DNA from 2 places in the Variovorax sp. GW821-FHT09D04 genome. Region 2 is predicted to be linked to the other one. Evidence: riboswitches for the same ligand, from Rfam matches in the RefSeq annotation. Region 2 holds a riboswitch; the other holds the start of a gene.
What was found. A riboswitch is a leader RNA that binds a small molecule or an ion and turns the genes downstream of it on or off. The one in region 2 is predicted to bind S-adenosylhomocysteine.
Positions count from the first base shown of each region.

Region 1 (7,009 bases), on a different contig from region 2:
CGTGTCGCATCCGCATCCGGGCGGAGGCCGGCCCGGTGGGGGCGGCGGTGGTGGAGGAGGGCGTCCGCACGGCGGGGGCGGTGGGCACGGCGGTGGAGGCGGGCACGGCCACGGCCACGGAAAGAATTGACCCGGCTCACACGGCCGGCGTCCCGATGCCGGCCGCCGCCTGACGGTCGCGTGCGATCAGCGCCACGAAGCGCTGCGCGCCCAGGCCCAGCGGCCGTTCGCGCGACCACACCACGTCCACCCACAGGTCCAGCCCGTTGCTGAGGTTCTCGAACGGGATCTCGACCAGCGCGCCCGCCGCCACGTGCGGCCGCGCGAAGTTGCGCGGCAGCCAGCCCCAGCCCAGCCCGGCGGTGATCAGGCTCAGCGCGGCCAGCGCGTTGTCGGTGCGCCAGACATGCCGCGCGAACACGAAGCGCGGGTCGCTGGTGGCCAGGTCGCGCCCCGCGACCACGATCTGGCGCGTGTTGGTCAGGTGCTCCTCGCGCAGGCGCCCGCCGGCCGCCGCACGCAGCACGGGGTGCTCGGGCGCCATCACGGCCACCATGGTGTCGCTGCCCACCTCCTGGAAGCCCTCGCGGCCGTCGAGGCTGGGGCGCTCGAACACCAGCGCCAGCTGCGCCCGGCCGCTGTGCAGCAGCGCCAGCGCGTCGGCCTGCGGCGCGGCCAGCACCTCGACCTGCAGCAGCGGGTAGTCGTCGGCCAGCGCGGCCAGCGGCCCGCTCCAGGGCGCGGCCAGCAATTCGGGCGCGATGGCCAGCGTGAGCCGGTCTTCCAACCCCTGTGTGAGCGCCAGCGCCTGCACCTGCAACTGCCGCAGCTGGGCCGCGAGCAGCCGCGCCTGCGGCTCGAGCGAGCGCGCGGCCGACGTGGGCTGGGGCTCGCGGCCGCTGCGGTCGAACAGCGGCAGCGCCAGCTCGGCCTCGAGGTTGGCGATGGCCATGCTCACGGCCGACGGCACCTTGCGCAGCGCCCGCGCGGCGGCCGAGAACGAGCCGTGGTCGATCACGGCCAGGAAGACCTCGACGTTGTCGCTGGAGAAAGCCATGGCGCCCCGATCTATCAATAAAATTGAAATAAGTTAACTTTTTATATCAACTAAAAGCAAATAAAGTCCCTCCATCGCAGTCAAACACACAGAGAAACAGTCATGCAGGGCCTTCAGCGTCGGATCGTTTACATCTCCCTCTACGAGGGCATCGCCATCGTGGCGGCCAGCGCCGGCCTGGCCCTGATGTCGGACGCGGGGCTCGGCCACTCGGGCCTGCTGGCCGTGGGCGCCTCGGTGATCGCGGTGATCTGGAACCTGACCTTCAACGCCCTGTTCGAGCGCTGGGAGTCGCGCCAGGCGGTGCGCGGGCGCAGCCTGAAGCGCCGCATCGCCCACGCCATCGGCTTCGAGGGCGGCCTGATCGCCTTCCTGGTGCCGATGCTGGCCTGGGGCCTGGGCGTGTCGCTGTGGCAGGCGCTGGTGATGGACCTGGGCCTGGTGGTGTTCTTCCTGGTCTATACCTTCGTCTTCAACTGGGCTTTCGACCGCGTGTTCGGCCTGCCGGCCTCGGCCATGGGCGAAGCGCAGCCTGCGTAAGCATGCGCTTACTTAACGAATTCAGCGCGCCGGCTTGGGCGCGGCAGCCGAGCGCATCGCCAGGGCACCGCTCAGGCGCAGGCGCTCGTTTTCGTTGAAGAGCGTCTCGCGCAGCTGGGCCCGCTCGGCCTCGGGTGCGCTGGCGTAGCGGTCGAGCCGGGCGTTCCATTCCTGGGTTTCCTGGTCGAGCGTGGCCAGGCCGCGCGCCACCTCGTAGCCGTAGGCCTCGCTGCGCGCGGCAAAGCGCTCCTGGGGGCTGGCGCCACGCGCCTGCAACGCCTCGGTCTGGCGCATCACGTCCAGATGGGCCACGGCCTCCTTGCGCACCTCGCGCTGCGCGGGCGACAGCCAGGCCTGCTCGCTTTGCGCCAGCGCCGCGGCCCGTTGCTCGGGCGTGAGGTCGGGGTTGGACAGCAGTTCCATCTTCTCGGCCATGAACCGGTCCTGCCGGATCTGGTCGCCGAACAGGCCTTCGATTTCCTCGGGCGCGAAGAACTGACGGCGCACCGCCTCGCGCGCCTCCAGGCTACGGCGCAAAAAGGCCGGGTCGCCGGGCGCGGGCGGCTGCAGGGTGCGCAGGGCTTCCTGCATGTCGACGTAGCGCTCCAGCAGGCCCAGCGCGCGCACGCGCCAGTCCTCGCGCAGGCGCTGGGCGAGCAGGGCGGGCGCGCGGGCCATCAGCGTGGCCTTGCTGTCGGCCTGCGCTTCGGCGAGCACCTGGTCGAAGAGGGTGATGAGGTCGCTGGTGAGCAGGGCGTCGGGGGCCGCGGCGGTGGACTGCGCCGGACGAGGCGCGGTGGGCACCGCGACTGCCGCCGTGGCACGGGGCGCGGCGGCTTGCGGCGCATCGACCGCCCCGGGGCCGAGCGCCAGCCAGCCGGTCCCCGCCGCCACCAGCGCGACGGCGCCGATGGTCAAGGCCACACCGCGCATGCGCAGCGTCCTCAGAGCCCCGCGCTCTTGAGTCGCGCGGCCTGTTCCCTGAACAGCTCCGGCGGCTTCTTCTCGTAGTACGGGAACTGGCTGCCGTAGGTGTTGCCGAAGGCCTGGTTCACCTCGTCCAGGTGGTTCTGGCGGTAGTCGCCCAGGTGGGTGCCCAGGCGCGTGGTGCAGACCGCGAGCAGGCCGTCGTTGGCCTCGCCGAAGAAGAACAGGCTGCCCAGGGTCGACAGCGCCGTGTCGCTCGGGTCGAACAGGTTGAAGCTGGTCGACACGCCCGACCACGAGTAGTAGCGCACGCCGTTGGCCACGGCCGCACCGCTCTTCACGTCGCACGACGAGCCCGGCGCGGGGCGCCCCTGCGGGAACTTGGCGTCGAAGGCCGCGCCGCCCGCCGTGGTCAGCGAGGCCAGCGCGTTCAGCGGCACCTCGGGCAGCTGGCTCGGGTCCTTGCCCGAGAGAAAGCCGATCAGCCCCGTCAGCAGGCCGACGGCCTTCACCACCAGGGTCTGGCCGATGCCGCCTTCGGGCAGCTTGGCCAGCAGGTCTGCCACCTTCGAGCCGCCGTTGGCGCCGCCCACCGACGTGACCGAGGCCACCATGTCGGGCGCCACCGCCGCCACGTAGCGCACCGTGGGCGAGCCCTGCGAATGGCCGATGAGGTTGAACTTGAGCGTGGGGTTCTGCTCCAGCGCGCGGATGGTCTTGAGCTCCTGCAGCAGCTGCTCGCCGCGGATCTCGGAGGTGTTGGTGCCCGACACCTGCGCCACGTACACCTTGGCGCCCGCGGCGGCCAGCCTGCCGGGGATGTCGTAGAAGTAGTCGACGCCCAGCAGGTTGTCGAAGCCCAGCAGGCCGTGGACCAGCACGATCGGGTACTTTGTCTTCGCCGTGTCGGAGGTGACGCGGGCCTCGACGCGGGTGGCGCTGTCGCCGGCGGCGGCATGCGCTGGCGGCGCGTGAACCGCGAGGGCCGCGGCGGCCAGGAGGCCGCAGCTCAAGGCCACGGCGCGCATCGGGGTGGCTGCATGCTGCAACCGGACATTCCACTTCCTGGCCATCGGCGAACTCCCTTACGTTTGGTTAAAAACACGAACGTTCGTTCAGAAACGGTGGGCGCATTCTGTTGACACGTGCAGGAATGAAAACTGGGGTTTTCCCAGGGCGCAATCGAATCGACCTAAAATGCGCGACTTCCCAAGGAGCGTTGCAGCGGTTCGCCACAGAGGCGAATCGTCAGGCTTGGGGCGACAACGACGCTCGCCTGTCCGACTCTTCCGCAGGTGAGGCCATGTCCCAGATTCCCGCATCCGTTTCCGCTCCCGTCGCTCCCCCTCCCATGAAGCTGTCCGGCCTCGAGCCGGTCGCCATCGGCGAGGGCACGCTGTTCGTCAATATCGGCGAGCGCACCAACGTCACCGGCTCCAAGGCCTTCGCGCGCATGATCCTCAACGGCCAGTTCGAGGACGCCCTGGCCGTCGCGCGCCAGCAGGTGGAGAACGGCGCGCAGGTCATCGACATCAACATGGACGAGGCCATGCTCGACAGCAAGGCCGCCATGGTGCGTTTCCTGAACCTCATCGCCAGCGAGCCCGACATCGCGCGCGTGCCGGTGATGGTCGACAGCTCCAAGTGGGACGTCATCGAGGCCGGCCTGCGCTGCATCCAGGGCAAGGGCATCGTCAACTCCATCTCCATGAAGGAGGGCGTCGACAAGTTCAAGCACGAGGCCAAGCTGGTCAAGCGCTACGGCGCGGCCGCCGTGGTCATGGCCTTCGACGAGAAGGGCCAGGCCGACACCTACGCACGCAAGATCGAGATCTGCGAGCGCGCCTACCGCGTGCTGGTCGACGAGGTGGGCTTTCCGCCCGAAGACATCATCTTCGACCCGAACATCTTCGCCATCGCCACCGGCATCGAGGAGCACGACAACTACGCGGTCGACTTCATCAACGCCGTGCGCTGGATCAAGCAGAACCTGCCGGGCGCCAAGGTGTCGGGCGGCGTGAGCAACGTGAGCTTCAGCTTCCGCGGCAACGACCCGGTGCGCGAGGCCATCCACACCGTGTTCCTGTACCACGCGATCCAGGCGGGCATGGACATGGGCATCGTCAACGCCGGCATGGTCGGCGTGTACGACGACCTGGAACCCACGCTGCGCGAGCGCGTGGAAGACGTGGTGCTCAACCGCCGCCCCGACGCGGGCGAGCGCCTCGTCGAAGTGGCCGAGACCGCCAAGAGCGGCGCCAAGGACGACAGCAAGAAGCTCGAATGGCGCGGCACGCCCGAGCACCCGGTGCACGTCAACCAGCGCCTGTCGCACGCGATGGTGCACGGCATCACCGACTTCATCGTCGAAGACACCGAAGAGGCCTACCAGCAGATCCTCGCCAAGGGCGGGCGTCCGCTGCACGTGATCGAAGGCCCGCTCATGGACGGCATGAACATCGTGGGCGACCTGTTCGGCCAGGGCAAGATGTTCCTGCCGCAGGTGGTGAAATCGGCGCGCGTGATGAAGTCCGCCGTGGCCCACCTCATCCCGTACATCGAGGAAGAGAAGCGCCAGGACGAGGCCGCGGGCCGCGACGTGCGCACCAAGGGCAAGATCATCATCGCCACCGTGAAGGGCGACGTGCACGACATCGGCAAGAACATCGTCACCGTCGTGCTCCAGTGCAACAACTTCGAAGTGGTGAACATGGGCGTGATGGTCCCGTGCCACGAAATTCTGGCGAAGGCCAAGGTCGAGGGCGCGGACATCGTGGGCCTGTCGGGCCTCATCACGCCCAGCCTCGAAGAGATGCAGTACGTGGCCGGCGAAATGCAGAAGGACGACCACTTCCGCATCAAGAAGATCCCGCTGCTCATCGGCGGCGCCACCACCAGCCGCGTGCACACGGCCGTGAAGATCGCGCCGCACTACGAAGGCCCCGTGGTCTACGTGCCCGACGCCTCGCGCAGCGTGAGCGTGGCGCAGTCGCTGCTCTCGGACCAGGCCACCGCGTACATCGACGAGATCAACGCCGACTACGAGAAGGTGCGCACGCAGCACGCCAACAAGAAGCAGGTGCCGATGTGGCCGCTGGCCAAGGCGCGCGCCAACAAGACGCCCGTCGACTTCGCGAACTTCGTGCCCACCGTGCCCAAGTTCATCGGCCGGCGCGTGTTCAAGAACTTCGACCTCACCGAGCTGGCCAAGTACATCGACTGGGGTCCGTTCTTCCAGACCTGGGACCTGGCCGGCCCGTTCCCCGCCATCCTGAAGGACGAGATTGTCGGCACCGAGGCCGTGCGCGTGTACGCCGACGGCCAGCGCATGCTCAAGCGCCTCATCGAAGGGCGCTGGCTCAGCGCCAGCGGCGTGGTCGGCTTCTGGCCCGCCAACACCGTGAACGACGACGACATCGAGCTCTATACCGACGAGACGCGCAGCGAAGTCGCGCTCACCTGGTACGGCATGCGCCAGCAGACCGAGAAGCAGATGATCGACGGCGTGATGCGCCCCAGCCGTTGCCTGGCCGACTTCGTCGCGCCCAAGGACAGCGGCGTGAAGGACTACGTCGGCGTGTTCGCCGTCACGGCCGGCCTGGGCGTCGAGAAGAAGGAGAAGTTCTTCATCGACGACCTCGACGACTACTCGGCCATCATGCTCAAGGCCCTGGCTGACCGGCTGGCCGAGGCTTTTGCCGAAGCCATGCACCACCGCGTGCGCACCGACCTGTGGGGCTACGCGCCCCACGAGGGCCTGAGCAACGACGACATGATTGCCGAGAAGTACCGCGGCATCCGCCCCGCGCCCGGCTACCCGGCCTGCCCCGACCACAGCGTGAAGGGCCCGATGTTCGACCTTCTGAACTGCGCGGACATTGGCATGACCCTGACGGAGAGCCTCGCTATGATGCCCGCCGCCAGCGTGAGCGGCTTCTACCTCGGGCACCCCGATGCGACGTACTTCAACGTCGGCAAGATCGGGCACGACCAGTTGCAGGACCAGGCCGCGCGGCGCCGCACGAGCGAAGCGGAGCTCGAGCGCCTGCTGGCGCCGAACCTTTGAACCTGCCGGCCGGTCGGCGCGACCGGAGTGACCGGCCACGGGAGTTGATATTCAGAAGCTGATCTTTGCCGCCGCGCACTACGCCCAGTTCGCGATCTTCGTGATTGCCTGCTGGGGTGCCGGCCGCGCGGTGCTCGCGCGCCTGCGCCCGCCCTCGCGCCGCGACGCCTGGCTCGAAGCGGCCATGTCGGCCGCGCTCGGCGCCGGCCTTTACATCTGTGCCTTCCAGGCGCTGGCGATCTTCGGGCTCTTCCGCCGCGAGGCCACGCTGGGCCTGATCGGCGCGGGCGTCGTGGCCGCCGCGTGGCAGTGGCGCGGTTGGCGCGCCGAGGTGCGTGCGCTGCGCGCGGCCGCGCCCGCCACCACGCCGTGGACCCGCTTCGAACGCATCGCCGCCATCGCGCTGGCGCTGGTCGCGC
Region 1 covers NZ_JBWKPA010000016.1:33,743-40,751, forward strand. The annotation lists gene AC07O4_RS30005 (SH3 domain-containing protein) at 1-130, shown strand, start outside; gene AC07O4_RS30010 (LysR family transcriptional regulator) at 137-1,057, opposite strand; gene AC07O4_RS30015 (PACE efflux transporter) at 1,160-1,597, shown strand; gene AC07O4_RS30020 (lipase secretion chaperone) at 1,619-2,530, opposite strand; gene AC07O4_RS30025 (esterase/lipase family protein) at 2,542-3,597, opposite strand; S-adenosyl-L-homocysteine riboswitch at 3,730-3,805, shown strand; gene metH (methionine synthase) at 3,828-6,590, shown strand; gene AC07O4_RS30035 (ArnT family glycosyltransferase) at 6,691-7,009, shown strand, end outside.
Region 1: linked by a shared signal. The riboswitch ahead of metH (methionine synthase) and the one ahead of ahcY (adenosylhomocysteinase) in region 2 are both predicted to bind S-adenosylhomocysteine.

Region 2 (7,009 bases):
GTCGGCGCCTCGGGCAACAGTGCGGGCGGCAGATCTTCCGCCGCCACGGCCTGGCCGCCGCAGCGCATGCCCTCGCGGTCGATGACCGACAGCGCCACCTGCTTGATGCCCATGCTCGTGAGACCGATGCGGTCGGCCGCGGCGCGGCTCAGGTCGATGATGCGGCCCGGCGTGAAGGGCCCGCGGTCGTTGACGCGCACCAGCACCTCGCTGCCGTTGACCAGGCTGCGCACGCACACGCGGGTGTTGAAGGGCAGCGTCTTGTGGGCCGCCGTCATGGCGCCCATGTCGAAGCGCTCGCCGTTGGCGGTCTTGCGCTGGTGGAACTGGATGCCGTACCACGAGGCCCCGCCGCGCTCGAAGATCTCGCGCGGTTCATCGCCGGGCACGCCGTCGTCCAGCGATTCGCCGGTGCCCGACACCGCGAGGTCGTAGCGCACCGACGGCACGGCCGAGCGCGGCGCGGCGCCGGGCGGCACGGCCAGGCCGCGTCCCAGCGGCTGCAGCCGCTTGCCGGACGCCGCCGGCGCGGCGGCGGTGTCCGCGTCTTTCTCCTGCGTGGCAGGCGGCATGGTGCATCCTGCGAGCACGCAGGAGACCGCGACGGCGACCGCGCGCAGCCCTCTCAATCCAGGCGCTCCAGAATGGCCAGCGTGGCCGCCGACTGGTTCATCGTGTAGAAGTGGATCGCGGGTGCGCCACCTTCTTGCAGGCGCGCGCACAGGTCGGTCACCACGTCCAGGCCGAAGGCCTTGATCGAAGCCGTGTCGTCGCCGAAGCCCTGCAGCCGCAGGCGGATCCAGCGCGGAATCTCGGCGCCGCAGGCGTCCGAGAAACGCATGAGCTGCGTCGAGCTCGTGATGGGCATGATGCCCGGCACGATCGGCGTGTCGAGCCCCAGCTTGCGCGCGTCGTCGACGAAGCGGAAGTAGGCCTCGGGGCTGAAGAAATACTGCGTGATGGCCGAGTCGGCGCCCGCCTTCACCTTGGTCGCGAAGGCCTGCAGGTCGGCTTCGGGCGAGCGCGCCTGCGGATGCACTTCGGGGTAGCAGGCCACCTCGATGTGGAAGTCGCGGCCGGTCTCCTCGCGGATGAAGGCGACGAGGTCGCTCGCGTACTGGAACTCGCCGCCGATGCCGTAGCCGCTGGGCAGGTCGCCGCGCAGCGCGACGAGGCGCTTCACGCCCATGGCCTTCAGCTCGGCCAGCTGCTCGCGCACGGTGGCGCGCGTGGCGCCGATGCACGAGAAGTGGCTGGCGGCGTCCACGCCCTCGGCCAGGATCTCCTGCACCGCACCGAAGGTGCCCTGGTGCGTGGAGCCGCCCGCGCCGTAGGTGACGGAGCAGAACTGCGGCTTGCGCGCATACAGCTGCTGGCGCACGGCGCGCAGCTTGACCGCGCCTTCGGGCGTCTTGGTCGGGAAGAATTCGAAACTCAGCGGAAGGCGCACCTGCGTCTCCTTAGGAACCGTCGCCGGCCTTGGCAGCACGAACGGCGTGAATGAAAAACTCGCGGTTGCCGTCGCCCCCAGCGATCGGGCTGTCGAACCAGCGCAGCACCTTCAGCTCGAGCGCCGCGCAGGCGTCGTGCAGGCGCTTCTCGACCACAGCGTACATCGCCTCGTCGCGCACGATGCCGCCCTTGCCGACCTGGCCGGGCTGCAGTTCGAACTGCGGCTTGACCAGCATCAGCAACTGGCCGTCGTCGGCCAGGAACTGCACCACGGCCGGCAGCACCAGCGTGAGCGAGATGAAGGACAGGTCGCCGACGATGAGGTCGAAGCGCGGTTCAGGCGGGGCTTCGACAGCTTCGACCGCCTCGCCAGCTTCTGCGTCTTCTTCATCGTCCACCTGCAGGTCAGCCGGCGACAGCGCCCGCGCATTGACGCCTTCGATGGCGACCACGCGTTCGTCCTCGCGCATGCGCGCATGCAGCTGCCCGTGACCGACGTCGACGCCCACCACCTTGGCGGCGCCGTGCTGCAGCAGGCAGTCGGTGAAGCCGCCGGTCGACTGGCCGACGTCCAGGCAGAGCTTGCCGGTCGGGTCCACGCCGCTGGTCTTCAGCGCGCCTTCGAGCTTGAGGCCGCCACGCGACACGTAGCGCGCCTCGGCGGCGTCGGCGAGCTCGAGCTCGGCCGACTCGGGCACTTCGTCCTTGTTCTTGGCGACGTTGCGCCACGCGTCGCTCGTGCCCGCGTCACGCCAGCGCATGCCGCCGGCGATGAGCCGGACCGCTTGCGAACGCGACGCGGCCAGGCCGCGCTCTACCAACAGTTGATCGGCGCGCACGCGGATCAGTAGCGGTAGGTGTCCGGCTTGTAAGGGCCGTTCTTGTCCACGCCGATGTAGGCGGCCTGGGAGTCGGTCAGCTCGGTGAGCATGGCGCCGACCTTCTTCAGGTGCAGGCGCGCGACCTTCTCGTCCAGGTGCTTGGGCAGCACGTAGACCTTGCCGGCCTGGTAGGCGTCGGGCTTGGTGAACAGCTCGATCTGGGCGATGGTCTGGTTGGCGAACGACGACGACATCACGAAGCTCGGGTGGCCCGTGCCGCAGCCCAGGTTCACGAGGCGGCCCTTGGCCAGCAGGATGATCTTCTTGCCGTCCGGGAAGGTGATGTGGTCGACCTGGGGCTTGATCTCTTCCCATTCGTACTTCTCGATCGACGCGACGTCGATCTCGTTGTCGAAGTGGCCGATGTTGCAGACGATGGCCTGGTCCTTCATGGCAGCCATGTGCTCGTGGCGGATCACGTCGCGGTTGCCGGTGGTGGTCACGAAGATGTCGGCCTTGTCGGCGGCGTACTCCATGGTCACGACCTTGTAGCCTTCCATGGCAGCCTGCAGGGCGTTGATGGGGTCGATTTCAGTCACCCACACTTGCGCCGACAGCGCGCGCAGGGCCTGGGCCGAGCCCTTGCCCACGTCGCCGTAGCCGGCCACGCAAGCCACCTTGCCGGCGATCATCACGTCGGTCGCGCGCTTGATGCCGTCGACCAGCGATTCGCGGCAGCCGTAGAGGTTGTCGAACTTGCTCTTGGTGACCGAGTCGTTCACGTTGATGGCGCGGAACAGCAGCGTGCCCTTGGCGCTCATCTCGTTCAGGCGGTGCACGCCGGTGGTGGTCTCTTCGGTCACGCCGATGATCTCGGCCGACTTGCGGGTGTACCAGGTGTCGTCCACGGCCAGCTTGGCCTTGATGGCGGCGTACAGAATGCGTTCTTCTTCGCTGGTCGGGTTGGCGAGCACGCCCAGGTCTTTTTCAGCGCGCTGGCCCAGGTGCATGAGCAGCGTGGCGTCGCCGCCGTCGTCCAGGATCATGTTCGGGCCTTCGCCCTTCGAGCCCTTGGGACCGAAGTCGAAGATGGCGTGGGTGTAGTCCCAGTAGTCCTTCAGCGACTCGCCCTTGATGGCGAACACCGGCGTGCCGGCGGCGGCGATGGCGGCGGCGGCGTGGTCCTGCGTCGAGAAGATGTTGCACGAGGCCCAGCGCACTTCGGCGCCCAGGGCTTGCAGCGTCTCGATCAGCACGGCCGTCTGGATGGTCATGTGCAGCGAGCCCGTGATGCGCGCGCCCTTCAGGGCCTGGCCCTTCGAGAACTCTTCACGGATGGCCATCAGGCCGGGCATCTCGGTTTCGGCGATCTTGATTTCCTTGCGGCCCCAGGCGGCAAGGGACAGGTCGGCAATCGCCTGGTCGGCGGTCGAGACGGGGGTGGGCTTGAGTACAGCGCTCATGTGAACTCCAAAACTGGTTTGAAAGATGCCACTGCGTACGGGGAAGAAAGACTCACCGCGAGAACAGCGGGTGAGCGTGGTTGCGATGTGGTCCGAGCCTCACGCCTGACGGCGCTGCAACGCTCCTCGGAGCGCCGGATTGTAGTCGCGGCCGCCCGGCCCGCCAATCGACCGGGGCATCCCACATCACGGAAAGCGTGGACACCCGCCAGCCCGGGCCGGGCGGCGCGGGCCACCCCGGGAAACTCCGCAGGCAAATCCGCGCTTGGAGCGCCCTGAGCTGCGCCGGCCCGGCGTATCGTGGCGGCGGGCCCCGGCCGCCCGGCCGCTGCCTGCATCCACCCGTTCGATTGTTTTCATCACCCGACACAGGAGATTCCGCACCATGGCCACTGCCAAGAAAGCCGCCGCGAAGAAAACCACCGCCAGCAGCGCCGGCGCGAAGCAGGCGGCGCCGTCCGCCGCGGACATGCTCGATCCGATGAAGAACCTCAAGGGCATGGCCGAGCGCCTGCAGAACCTGAACCTGACCGGCGGCGCCGGCAAGCTGCTCGACAGCGGCCGCAAGGACCTGCAGGCGCTGATGCAGGCCAACGAGAAGTCCTACCAGGGCCTGCAGACCGTGGTGCAGCGACAGACCGAGATGATCAAGACGGCCATCGCCGAATGGCAGACCGCCGCCAAGGCGATGCCGGGCAAGGACCCGAAGGAAAACCTGGCCAAGCTCGACGAGCTGGGCCGCCAGTCGTTCCAGCGCGCCGTCGACGACATCAAGGAGCTGGCCACCCTGGCCGCCAAGTCGCAGGCCGACGCCTTCGACGTGGTGCGCCAGCGCATCCAGGCCAACGTGGACGAGGTCACGAAGCTGCTGCAGCGCAAGTAACAAGAAGCAAAGAAAGGCCCGCATGACCGCCGTCGCGCCCCGCACCGAAAGGCGCACCCGCGCCAACGGCATCGAACTGGCCTGGGACAGCTTCGGCGACCCCGAGGCGCCGCCGCTGTTGCTGGTCATGGGCCTCGGCGCCCAGATGGTCGCCTGGGACGACGCGTTCTGCGCCGCCCTGGCGCAGGCCGGCGGCCACCACGTGATCCGCTTCGACAACCGCGACATCGGCCACTCCACCCACCTGCCGCACGCCGGCGTGCCCGACATTCAGGCGCTGATGCTGCAGGCCATGGCCGGGCGCCCGCTGCAGGTGCCCTACACGCTGCGCGACATGGCTGACGACTGCGCCGGCCTGCTCGACGCGCTGGGCATCGCGCGCGCCCACGTCGTGGGCGCGTCGATGGGCGGCGCCATCGGGCAGGAGATGGCCATCCATCACCCGGGGCGGATGCGCTCGCTCACCAGCATCATGTCGAGCACCGGCGACCCGGCCCTGCCGCCGCCCACGCCCGAGGCGCTGGCGGTGCTGTTCGCGCCCGCGCCGACGAGCTTCGAGGCCTACCTGCCGCACCACGCCAAGCTGTGGCGCGTGCTGCGCGGCCCCGACGCCTTTCCGCTCGACGAGGCGCGCGACGCCGGGCGCGCGCAACTGGCCTTCCTGCGCGGCCTCAACCCGGGCGGCGTGGCGCGGCAGCTGGCGGCCGTGTTCGCGTCGGGCAACCGCAAGCCGGCGCTGCGCGCGGTGCAGGTGCCTACGCTGGTGATCCACGGCGATGTCGATCCGCTGGTGCCCGTAGCCTGCGGCATCGACGTGGCCGAGGCCATTCCCGGCGCGACGCTGCTGCGCATTCCGCGCATGGGCCATGCGCTGCCGATCGCAATGTGGCCGCAGATCATCGAGGCCATCGCCGCGCACACCGCACGGGCGGCGCGGCGCGACGATCACTGAAGAAAAAACAGACACGACAACGAACCCAGGCGGAGGTGTTTTTCATGAACCAGTTTCCGTCCCTCGATCCCATGGCCCTGTGGCGCGAGCTCACGGCCCAGTGGGAAAAAAGCACCAACGAATTCGCCAACGAAGCCATGGCCTCGGACCCGTTCCGCCAGGGCATGCACGGCGGCATGAACGCCTCGCTTACCGCGCAGAAGGCGGTGGGCGACCTGATGGCGCGCTACCTCACGCTGCTGAACCTGCCCACGCGCGCCGACCTGCAGGCGCTGGGCGAGCAGCTGCACCGCATCGACGACCACCTGGCGGGCATCCGCCGCGCGCTGGAAGGCGGGGCCGGACCCGCCGCGCGGACCGCCGATGCGGCCACTGCGCCGCCCCGGCCACGTCGCACCAAGCAGCCGCCCGCAGCGGCGGCCGCGCCCGCACCGGCCGCCAAGACCGCCGCCCCCAAGAAACGCCCCGCCGGAAAGCGCCGCCCATGAGCGCGCCGCCCGACACCTTCCAGCTGCCCGACATCCGAGGCGAGATCGAGCGCACGATCCAGCGCAACATCAAGGGGCTGGACTTCCTGACCTCGACCGCGCCCGCCGTCGGCCTCACGCCCAAGGACGAGATCCACCGGCGCGGCACGCTGAGCCTGTACCACTACCGCCCGATGGTCGACGAGATCTACCGCGTGCCGGTGCTCATGGTGATGGCCACCACCAACCGCGCCTACATCTTCGACCTCGCGCCGGGCCAGAGCATGGTCGAGTACCTGCTGCTCAAGGGCTACGACGTCTACGTGATGGACTGGAACGCGCCGCGCCCCGACGAGAAGCGCCTGCGCATCGAGGACTACGTGCTCGACTTCATTCCCGATTCGATCCGCCGCGTGCAGGAAGACTCGGGCGAGGACGACGTGACCATCGCCGGCTACTGCATGGGCGGCGTGCTCTCCACGCTGTATGCGGCGCTGCACCCCGGCGGGCCGATGAAGAACCTGGCGCTCTTCACCACGCCGATCGACTTCAGCCGCATGAAGCTCTTTCATGCGTGGTCCGACCGGCGCTACTTCGACGTCGACCGCCTCATCGACACCGTGGGCAACGTGCCGCCCGAGATGCTGTTCGCCTCCTTCGACATGCTGCGCCCCGCCGGGCGCGGCGCCGGGCTGGTGCAGCTGTGGGACAACATGGCCAACGACGAGTTCGTCAAGTCGTACCGCATGTTCGACCGCTGGGGCGCCGAGATGCTGCCGCTGGCCGGCGAGTACTTCCGCCAGACCGTGAAGGAACTCATGTGGGACAACAAGCTGCACAAGGGCGAGCTGGTGCTCGGCGGGCGCCCCGTGCTGCTGAAGAACATCACCGTGCCGGTGCTGCACGCGCTGGCGCAGCACGACCACATCGTGCCCTACGAGGCGGGCCAGCCGCTGATCGCCGGCATCGGC
Region 2 covers NZ_JBWKPA010000007.1:288,153-295,161, forward strand. The annotation lists gene AC07O4_RS22245 (septal ring lytic transglycosylase RlpA family protein) at 1-572, opposite strand, end outside; gene metF (methylenetetrahydrofolate reductase [NAD(P)H]) at 626-1,450, opposite strand; gene AC07O4_RS22255 (TlyA family RNA methyltransferase) at 1,461-2,291, opposite strand; gene ahcY (adenosylhomocysteinase) at 2,297-3,736, opposite strand; S-adenosyl-L-homocysteine riboswitch at 3,802-3,870, opposite strand; gene phaP (TIGR01841 family phasin) at 4,122-4,619, shown strand; gene AC07O4_RS22270 (alpha/beta fold hydrolase) at 4,642-5,571, shown strand; gene AC07O4_RS22275 (hypothetical protein) at 5,616-6,059, shown strand; gene AC07O4_RS22280 (alpha/beta fold hydrolase) at 6,056-7,009, shown strand, end outside.